One region of the Providencia sp. Me31A genome, then DNA from elsewhere that is predicted to be linked to it. Evidence: predicted binding sites of a transcription regulator. Region 1 holds the regulator's gene; the other holds the start of a gene.
What was found. The regulator CRP, encoded in region 1, controls carbon source genes, mostly activating them, when cyclic AMP is high. The targets are predictions, from matches to a motif close to ATGTGANNNNNNTCACAT.
Positions count from the first base shown of each region.

Region 1 (5,658 bases):
TAAATTAGTACGTTATCCAGGCTCACTGCCGCTAAACTTGTTGCAACTTAAACAACTAAAACGCATTCGTGAATTTGACGATGTGATCACGGCTCGTATTCACGGCTTTGATGACGCTACCGATTATTATCAAAAATGCAGCGCATTACCTAAGTTGGCATACATAACTAAACCAACTTTAATCATTCACGCCAAAGATGACCCATTTATGGCACCTGAAGTGGTTCCAGATTTATCATTCCTACCTAAAAATGTGGAATATCAAATGACTGAGCATGGTGGACATGTGGGCTTTGTGGGGGGAACATTGAGAAAACCCCAAATGTGGCTAGAAACACGCATACCACAATGGTTAGCCCCTTATTTAAATCAGGAAAAACAATGATTATCCCTTGGCGTGAACTTTCGCCAGAAACATTGGAAAACCTCATTGAAAGCTATGTATTACGTGAAGGCACGGACTATGGGGTTCACGAAAAAAGCTTGCAAGATAAAGTCAACGATGTGAAACGGCAGTTAGTTTCTGGCGAAATTGTGTTAGTCTGGTCAGAACTGCATGAATCCGTTAATTTCATGCCTAAAACCCGCTAATCCGCTTCGCTCGCTGTTTATTGAAATGGTGGCTATGAGCGCAACACAGGGAGTTTGCTATGTCCCAAAAGCATCCAATTATCGCCATCACAGGTTCCAGCGGTGCCGGAACAACCTCAACTAGCCAAGCATTTCGTAAAGTTTTCCATCAATTAAACATTCAACCCGCAACATTAGAAGGTGATAGTTTTCATCGCTATACTCGCCCTGAAATGGATATGGCCATTCGTAAAGCAAGAGAACAAGGCAGGCATATCAGCTATTTTGGCCCCGAAGCGAATGACTTTGCGTTGTTAGAACAAACATTAATCGACTATGCCAAAACAGGTTGTGGGCAATCTCGTAAATATTTACACACCTACGACGAAGCCGTTCCCTACGGGTTACAACCTGGGACTTTTACACCTTGGGAGCCATTGCCTAAAGATACCGATGTCTTATTCTATGAAGGTCTACATGGCGGGATTGTGACACCAGAGCATAATGTTGCACAACATGTTGACTTACTTGTCGGGGTTGTTCCTATCGTTAACCTTGAATGGATTCAGAAAATGATCCGTGATACGACAGAACGCGGGCATTCCCGAGAAGCGGTAATGGACTCTGTTGTGCGCTCCATGGGGGATTATATTAATTACATTACCCCGCAGTTCTCTCGTACGCATATTAATTTCCAGCGCGTTCCAACCGTAGACACGTCCAACCCATTTTCTGCTAAAGCGATCCCGTCACAAGATGAAAGTTTTATTGTGATCCGGTTTCGCGGCCTTGAGCAAATCGATTTTCCCTATTTACTTTCAATGATTTCCGACTCGTTTATTTCGGCAATGAATACAATTGTCATACCCGGTGGCAAATTAGGCTTGGCAATGGAGCTTATCATGACGCCATTGGTTGAAAAACTGATTAAGCAAAAAAATAATTAAGTTGTTTTTTCACTAATTAATAAGATGCTTATCATTAATTAAGGTAAGCATCTTATTATTAAAAAAATATTATAATAATTAAATTAATTTTTTATTTCGAAGCTATGCGTTACTTCGACTGTTTTTTCTAACATCAATGCTACTGAACAATATTTTTCAGCAGATAGCTGAACTGCACGTTCCACTGCTTTTTCCGTCAGCTCATTTCCTGTTACAATGAAATGTAGATGAATTTTGACAAAGTAACGTGGGGCTTCTTCACGACGCTGCGATGTTAATTTCACTTCACAATCCGAAATATCATTACGGCCTTTTTGCAAAATAGAGACCACATCTATCGCACTACAACCACCTGCTGCCATTAATACCATTTCCATTGGGCTTGGCGCTTTATCTCCTGCATTACCATCCATCATCACCTGATGCCCTGATGCAGACTCACCTAAAAAAGAAAGTCCTTCGACCCATTTAACTCTCGCTTCCATTTTTATTCCCCTTGAAATGAAATCAGTTTAAAGGCTACATTGTTCCATAGATATAATGAATGTTATATCAGCTTTATTCTGCTGAAGCGATACAGGGGAGACTTTCTGTATCGGATATGCTACAAACAATACTTAGTTGATAGGATTAAGATCAAAACTCAACCGTTTTATTGATTATATTATAGTGTTGATATCAATTTGCTTTCCCCTAACCAACCAGAGTGCTGACGTTATTTAGCTCTCCATATTATTTAGGGTATATAAGGCAAATTAATATGCTAAGCTAGTGACTTTAAAGCCAGCCTTTCTGGTACGCTTTTCCGAATGGCTGCAATAACATACAGAGGATAACGCTAATGGTTCTCGGCAAGCCACAAACAGACCCTACTCTTGAATGGTTTTTGTCACACTGCCATATTCATAAGTATCCATCCAAGAGCACTCTGATCCATCAGGGTGAGAAAGCAGAAACCCTTTACTATATTGTTAAAGGATCAGTGGCTGTTTTAATTAAAGATGAAGAAGGCAAAGAAATGATCCTCTCCTACCTAAATCAGGGGGATTTCATTGGTGAACTGGGTTTATTTGAAGAAGGGCAAGAACGTACTGCGTGGGTTAGAGCGAAAATCGCCTGCGAAGTTGCAGAAATTTCTTACAAAAAATTCCGTCAATTGATTCAGGTAAACCCTGACATTTTAATGCGTCTTTCTGCGCAAATGGCCAGCCGCCTACAGACAACATCAGAAAAAGTGGGTAACCTCGCTTTCTTAGATGTGACTGGTCGTATTGCTCAAACTCTATTGAATCTAGCGAAACAACCTGATGCTATGACGCATCCAGACGGGATGCAAATCAAGATCACCCGTCAGGAAATTGGCCAAATTGTTGGTTGTTCTCGTGAAACTGTCGGCCGTATTTTGAAAATGCTTGAAGATCAAAATTTGATCTCTGCGCATGGTAAAACCATTGTTGTCTACGGTACTCGCTAACTCTTAAGATAACCCTGTATCATTTACCACTGATGCAGGGTTATCTTTTGCCTCTAACAGCCATACCTATTTTTAAAATTACGATCAATTCTTTTATACTTGTCATACTCAAGTTGCAGGGTGTTAACTGCACTCAACTAGCCGAATCACATACTTGTGTCTGTTCACAAGAGTATCTTTATCGTTCGTATGCATACAACTCGAATTATTAGGTAAATACATACTAACCTCGTTTCTTTATATTTAAGTAATTTTTCCTCATATAAGATTAAAAATATCCCACTCATTAATGATTAAGGAATTTTTAATTTATGAATAGTATTCAAAAATCAAATATTAACCCAACATGTTCTATTGAGACTTGCGATAAAACCAACTCGATAGAAATAAGAATAAAGGCAAATGGCATTGTGCAAAACTTAATAAATATTAAAAATACGAATTCAATGGAAAATACGATGCCAAATATAAAGATAATTATTAATTATGATAAAAATAGCGCTGACACTGAAAAACCTATTATAAATTTATCGCCGAAAAATTCGTTGATTAACAACTCAAATTGCTGTTTGGGGAGAACAAATAAAGCATGCCAAACAACACTTCGTTTTCCAATGACAAAAAATATCGCCTCCAAATCAGAACAGCCTATCGCGGTAAAACAAGACTTAGATAACGTTGATGTAAGCCCTTCATCACCAATGCAAACCCGACAAGGTGCAAATCAGGTTAATAAGAGCATGCTAACCGAAGGTCGCTCTCCGACTAAAAATACACTCTCCCCGCTTTGGGATACCATCGTTGAAAAAAACCTACAGGAACTGGCAAAAAGTCCAGCCCCTCACTCTAATGAGCGAGCGCATTTTACTCCATTGATGAAAAACAATACCTCAAGTAATGTGAAAGAAAAAGTTATACGTTTTGAAAAACTTATATCTCTTCAGACTAATAAGGATACGCTAACCGAAAAACCCTTACAGACTAAAAATACACTCTCCTCGCTTTGGAATACCATCGTTGAAAAAAACCTACAGGAGCTGGCACAAAGTCCAATCCTCCACACTAAAAAGCCAGCTCATTTTGCCTCGTCGATGGGGAACCAAACCTCTAGCAATGTGAAAGAAAAAATTCAACAGTTTGAAAAACTAATATCACTACCAATCAAAACTCAAGATAGATTTCCATCTAAAATAGCTACTCATATAAAACAACGAACGACAACGCATGTACCAGCAACCACAATGAAAAGAATACAGGAACATTCAGCAAATGTTCAAACTGCTTCTGTATTGCCTTCATATGTCTTAAGTAAAACAGCAAGCAACAATAGAAATCTATTAGTAGAAGAAAAAAAGCAAAATAATTCACTCGCACTTGTTCAAAAAAATGCCAAAACAAGAAGCTCTAACAATTTCAATGCATTAAATAAAAGTTCATCCCCTTCTCTGGCATTCAGTAATGAACTTTTAGAGCTATTACAGGAGAATAATTTCAAAAGGCAGATGAAAAATTCGACTTTAAATAATAACAACAACAATCAATTAATAGAGAAAACACAAAGAGATAATAAAACTGCATTACTCTCTTCGGTATTTAATAATATTAATAATTATCTAACAGATAACCATGATAAAAATCAATTACATCGCTATATAATAAGCTTAGATAATTTTCAAGTTATCTTAACCATATCGCCAAAAAATTTCCCCAAAGGCTCGATTGAAGGGCAAGATATAACAAAATTATTATCTAATTATATTAATGGGTTAGAGAAACACAATGTCCATCTGGACGTATCACAACAAAATTTTAAAAATAACTCATTCGACACGAATAGTACCAATAACCAAGATGATGAACATCATTCAGATAATGACATTTATTTTGATGAACACTATTCTGACATGGAAGATCTATATTCTAATTATGATGAAGATAACTTCAGCGATAATTACTCTCTATTTGATGAACCAATTAACGAGATTTTTTCAACAGATAGCAATGGCTTAATTTCAATGAAAAACAACGACGATAAAACATACTACCAACTAGATTTCAGTAATGATAATGAGCAAAAAAGTATAATCTCCTTACCGATAATGAAAGCGGGGATTCAATCAGAAAAAATGCAGCTAAATAAAAAATTAATAAATATATAACAATAAGAAGAACCCAAAGAGATAATTCTCTTTGGGTATTTAATCTTATTACGCTAATAGCGTTTTAATGGCATTTTCGAACTTCACCATTCCGCTATTAATTTCTTCCTCGGAAATTATCAGTGATGGCGTGAAACGCAATACATTAGTTCCGGCATTAAGCATCATCAAGCCTTCCGCCGCACTCGCTTGTAATATATCCTTTGAGCGATTTTGTAACTTACTATCAAGTTCTGCACCAATTAGTAGCCCCATTCCCCTAATCTCAGAAAAAATACCGTATTTTTCATTGAGCTTATTCAAATGAGCGATAAATAACTCACGACGCTTTTCAACACCAATTAGCACTTCCTCAGTATTAATAATATCGAATGCCGCATTGCCTACCGCACAAGCTAATGGATTACCGCCATAGGTGGTTCCATGTGAACCGACTTCCATCGTTTTAGCTATTTCATCTGTCGTGATCATGGCACTGATAGGGAAACCGCCACCCAGCGCTTTTGCA
Region 1 is NZ_JBKQGZ010000016.1:60,274-65,931, forward strand. Features, by position in the region: gene ACLPIE_RS14235 (hydrolase) at 1-385, shown strand, start outside; gene ACLPIE_RS14240 (YheU family protein) at 382-591, shown strand; gene ACLPIE_RS14245 (phosphoribulokinase) at 651-1,517, shown strand; gene ACLPIE_RS14250 (OsmC family protein) at 1,601-2,002, opposite strand; gene crp (cAMP-activated global transcriptional regulator CRP) at 2,359-2,991, shown strand; gene ACLPIE_RS14260 (hypothetical protein) at 3,303-5,150, shown strand; gene ACLPIE_RS14265 (aspartate aminotransferase family protein) at 5,199-5,658, opposite strand, start outside.

Region 2 (5,658 bases), on a different contig from region 1:
TTAGAGATGTGAGCAATCAAATCTAATACTTTGTTTGAGTAACCCGTTTCATTGTCATACCAAGAAACGAGTTTAACAAAGTTGTCATTCAGCGCGATACCTGCTTTAGCGTCGAATACTGAAGTCAGTTTTTCACCGTTGAAGTCTGTTGATACAACATCATCTTCAGTATAACCCAGAACGCCTTTCAGCTCGCCTGCTGCAGCTTCTTTGATAGCTTCACAGATTTGCGCGTAAGTTGCTGGTTTTTCTAAACGAGCAGTTAAGTCAACAACTGAAACGTTAGGAGTAGGTACACGGAAAGACATACCAGTCAGTTTGCCGTTCAGTTCAGGAATAACTTTACCTACTGCTTTAGCAGCACCAGTTGAAGATGGGATGATGTTTTGAGCAGCACCACGACCACCACGCCAGTCTTTGTGAGATGGACCATCAACTGTTTTTTGTGTTGCAGTGGTTGCGTGAACAGTCGTCATTAGACCTTCCACGATACCAAATTTGTCGTTGATAACTTTAGCCAGTGGAGCCAAGCAGTTAGTTGTACAAGATGCGTTAGAAACGATTTCTTGACCTGCATAAGCCTTGTGGTTAACGCCCATAACGAACATTGGGGTGTCATCTTTAGAAGGACCAGTCAGAACGACTTTTTTAGCGCCTGCTTGGATGTGTTTACGTGCAGTTTCATCAGTTAAGAAGATACCTGTCGCTTCAGCAACAACGTCAACACCGACTTCGTTCCATTTCAGGTTTGCCGGATCTTTCTCTGCAGTTACACGGATTTTTTTGCCGTTTACAACTAGGTGACCATCTTTAACTTCAACAGTACCGTTGAAACGACCGTGAGTTGAGTCGTATTTCAGCATGTAAGCCATGTATTCTGCATCGAGCAGGTCGTTGATAGCAACGATTTCGATGTCAGAACGCTCTTGTGCAGCACGGAAAACGATACGGCCAATACGACCAAAACCATTAATACCTACTTTGATAGTCATAGTATTTCCACCAGCTATTTATTCGTGAATTAAGTTATAGTTAAAGTTACCAAAACCTTGCCAGCCGTCAAGCGGAATCGTGTCAATTATTGAAAAAAATCAATTCTGAGACCACTAACTGCTTATTTGTCAGCCATTTCAGCGGCAAATACAGCCGCACGTATTATCGGGATTGTGCAGCATAATGAAACCATCTATCAGTGATATATGTGATAGGGTTCACAAATCAAAACGGAAAGTAAGATGCTTCTTAGTTTAGAATAGTTTCACAGAAAATGTTGTTAATTTTTTGTTGATTGAAATTAAGCTAAGATAGTAATCAGTTATTCAGTTTATTTAAATACATGGGTAAATTATGTCCAGTAAAAACGAGCAACATGTTGATATCTATCAATTAAATGAAATGCAACGTTATGTTACGCAGCAAGCAGGGACTGAGCCGCCATTTAGTGGTAAATTATTGCATAACCGTAAAGAAGGTGTGTACGAATGTCTGTGTTGTGGGGCACCTTTATTTAACTCAGAGACAAAATTTGATGCAGGTTGTGGGTGGCCGAGCTTCTACGAGCCCGCGAATGTTGGTGCCATCAAATATATTGAAGATTTCTCTCATGGAATGCATCGTATTGAAGTGCGTTGTCAAAATTGCAATGCGCATTTAGGACATGTATTTCCAGATGGCCCTCAGCCAACAGGCCAACGTTATTGTATTAATTCAGCTTCATTAAGCTTTTTAGATAATGATAGCGGCGAAAAGGTACGTGGATAGTGAGCTGAAGGGTGCTGAAGTATTTATATAAACTAAGCTATATCGATTCAGCTCAAGCCTAAAAAATATAATAATGAAATTTGGGTGTAAATACCTTAAAGGAGCGTTAGTGTGAGCGTTGAAGTTAACCCTGAGCAGCTGGAGCAGCTACTCGCTATCATGACACCAGAAATCTATGAACGTTTGGTGACGGCTGTTGAGCTAGGAAAATGGCCGGATGGTGTTGCATTAACCGATGAACAAAAAGAACATAGTTTGCAGATGGTCATGTTGTGGCAATCACGCCATAATCATGACCCGGAACACATGACCGTTGGCACTAGTGGTGAAATCATCATGAAAAGTAAACAAGAACTTAAAACACAGTTTCAAGGCGAAATGTTAGCGACATTAAAGCCACAGCGTAGTGATGATTAATGGCAGACAAAAGAAATTTTGATGAGTTGTCCGTGGTATCATTAGTGTGACAGCGTCACAAAGACAAGTTTTCTTTAATAGCGGTAATTGGAACTGTAATTGGAGAAAACTTGTCGATAAAAAATATATCTTAGTATAAATTCGTGATTGTAATTAATTTCGCACCGTGTTCTTCCATTTCCTGTAATGCTTTTTGGCTATCATCTGGCGCTAAATTGACACCTCTACATCCTTCGGTTAACACATCCACGTGATAGCCTAATTTTAATGCATCTAATACGGTAAACTTTACGCAATAATCCGTGGCAATGCCCATAATGATTAAATGAGAAATTTGTTGTGCTTGTAACCATGTATGAAGGCGAGTTTGGCTAACTCTATCATTATCAAAAAAAGCGCTATAACTGTCTACTTGTGGATTTTCGCCTTTCGTGAAAAACTCGCTAATCGCTTGTTGATTTAAGGCTGGGTGAAATTGTGCTCCGTATTCCCCTTGTACACAATGGGTAGGCCACCAGACTTGCGTTACTCCATTAAGCTCACCAATATCACCGATTTGAGTGCCTGAATTGATTGCAAAGCTCAGGTGGTTTGCAGGATGCCAATCTTGACTTGCAATGATATCTATCTGTTTTTGCTTACAGATTTCAATGGCTTTATTTGCAATATCAATGACTAGCTCGCTTTCATTCACTGCTAATGCCCCCCCTGTACAGAAATCATTTTGTAAGTCGACTAACAATAAAGCTGTTTTCATGATGCCCTTAGTATTATTCATCTGAGTAGCTCAATTCACCACGTAAGTTATTTTGCATTAATTCGCGTATCAATGCAGGGGTATAGTTTTGACTAAGTAAATAATGCAGTTTACTTAGTGCTGCTTCAAATGTCATGTCATAGCCGCTGATCACTCCCGCTTCAGCAAGAGCATGTCCTGTCGCATATCCCTCCATATTGACACGGCCTGAAATACACTGTGTTAGGTTGACGACAATAATGCCTCTATTCGCCGCTTCACGGAGTATACGTAACAGCTCAGGCTGTTGGGGGGCATTGCCGACCCCATAGGAACGTAAGATCAACGCTTTGACAGGTTGCTGAAGAATATTACGCACAATTTCAATGGAGAGCCCTGGATAAAGTGTGACAACACCAATAGGTTGTGGCGTGATTTGATGCGTTTTAAATTCACCAACACCAACGGGGGCAGGACAGGTGCTAAATGAGCGAATGTGAATACCGGCTTCCATTAAAGGGGAGCAGTTAGGGGAGCTAAATGCATCAAAACCATCAGCATGGGCTTTGACTGTACGATTTCCTCGGTACAATTTATTGTTAAAAAATAAACCTACTTCATTAATTGGGTAATTTGCAGCTAAATAGAGCGCATTCAGTAGGTTAGTTTGCCCATCAGAGCGCAGCGCTTCCAACGGGATTTGTGACCCTGTCACTATTACGGGTTTTTTCAAGTTTTCAAACATGAAAGACAGTGCAGAAGCAGTAAAAGCCATTGTATCCGTACCATGTAAGATCACAAAGCCATCATACAGTGGGTAGTTTTCACGAATATCATCTGCAATTAGCTGCCAGTCTTCAGGGGTGATATTAGACGAATCAATTAACGGTTGATGTTCACGAATAGTAAATTCAGGCATTTCAGGGCGATGAAACTCGGGCATTTGGGCTAACTGTGCTTGTAAGTGACCTGAAACCGGTACATAGCCCTGTGGTGAATGACGCATGCCAATCGTTCCACCGGTGTAAACAACATAAATTGATTTCTTCTGCATCTTATTACCTAATTTATCCAACTTATCGAAGGAGAGTGATTATCAGGATTTTGACGTATTTATTAGCGTATTACTATCGTTAAATTGCAAGTAAGTAGATTGATGTGAGGTTATTGAATATTTTGATAGATAAATCCCCTTCAAAATATTGAAGGGGATGGGGGGATCAATTAATTTCCGCGCAATTTAAGCAAAACGCATAGCGGTTTTGCGGATCGTTCATTTTTAAGAAAAACTGTGCTTGCTGGCGAATATCAGTTGCGACTGCGGGTGGTAAAAATACTTGTAGCACATCTGGCATCGCAGCTTGAACGTTAGTGGTTAATTCAAGTAGTAATTGATCCATAAAGGTGAGCTCAGGCTTCATCCAATCTAACTTAACATCACTGAGCTTAGCCAACTCTGCGGCTTTATCTACTGCATTGTCAAAATCACCCAATTGGTCAACAAGGCCATTTTTGAGTGCGTCTTGTCCAATCCATACCCGGCCTTGGGCAATTTTATCAATCTCAGCGGGGGTTTTATGACGTGACTTGGCAACCAATCCAATAAAGGTTTCATAACCATTTTCAATGGTGATTTGCATCATATCAGCAAATTGTGGGTTAATGCCTTTGGTGATTGAAATATCGGCTAGTGGTGAAGTTGATACGCCATCAGTATAAACACCGATAGAGTCTAAGGATTTTTCAAAGGTATTGATAACACCAAAAATACCGATAGAGCCGGTTAATGTACTCGGGCTCGCAATAATATAATCAGCAGGTGTCGATATCCAATAACCGCCAGATGCGGCCATGCCCCCCATTGAAACAACGATGGGTTTACCTGCCGCACGAGCGGAGGCAAGCTCGCTACGGATTAAGTCTGAGGCACTTACACTTCCTCCAGGGCTGTTGACGCGTAGTACTATTGCTTTGATGTTATCATCAAGACGTGCATCACGAATTTGTGCTGCAATAGTATCACCGCCTGCTATCCCTGGCGTTTGCGGTCCATCCATAATGGCGCCTTGTACTACAATAACAGCAATGTTCCCGTTTTGATTCGCACTGTTGTCTGTTATTTTAGCGGAATAATCATAGATACTAATGTGATTGAACACCTTATTGTCTTTATCCCAACCAAAATGCTTAGTGAGCAAATCTTCCATTTGTTCATTGGTATATAGTTTATCGACTAATTTTTGTTTTAATGCATATTGGGCGCTATCACCGTTTACTGCACGCAATTGAGCTAAAATATTATCTGCACCGGGAAATACTTGTGTACTCGTCATTTCACGGTTACTAGCCAGTACGGTTAAATAGTTATTCCATAAGGCATCTAACCATTGTTGGTTGGCTAAACGTGCCTCAGGGGACATATCATCACGCATCAGTGGCTCAACTGCTGATTTGTAAGTTCCCACACGAAAAATATGGCTACTAACTTTGAGTTTTTCTAATAACGATTTGTAGTAAATACTGTTGGTGGCAAATCCATAAATACCGACAGAGCCTTGAGGTGTTAGGTAAATATCATCAGCAAAGCTGGCAAGATAATATTGTGATTGGCTAAAGCTATTACCAATGGCATAGACTTGTTTACCAGAACGTTTGAATTCGTTAATGGCTTTACCAATATAGGACAAAGAAGGTTGGTCGGCACCGACGAGGTTATCTAAGCGCAGTACCATGCCAGTGATGCG
Region 2 is NZ_JBKQGZ010000003.1:8,689-14,346, forward strand. Features, by position in the region: gene gapA (glyceraldehyde-3-phosphate dehydrogenase) at 1-992, opposite strand, end outside; gene msrB (peptide-methionine (R)-S-oxide reductase MsrB) at 1,348-1,761, shown strand; gene ACLPIE_RS02805 (YeaC family protein) at 1,873-2,178, shown strand; gene pncA (bifunctional nicotinamidase/pyrazinamidase) at 2,309-2,935, opposite strand; gene ansA (asparaginase) at 2,949-3,968, opposite strand; gene sppA (signal peptide peptidase SppA) at 4,135-5,658, opposite strand, start outside.
Region 2: msrB (peptide-methionine (R)-S-oxide reductase MsrB) is a predicted target of CRP. The motif match lies at 1,200-1,217, and genes of this name have one in related genera.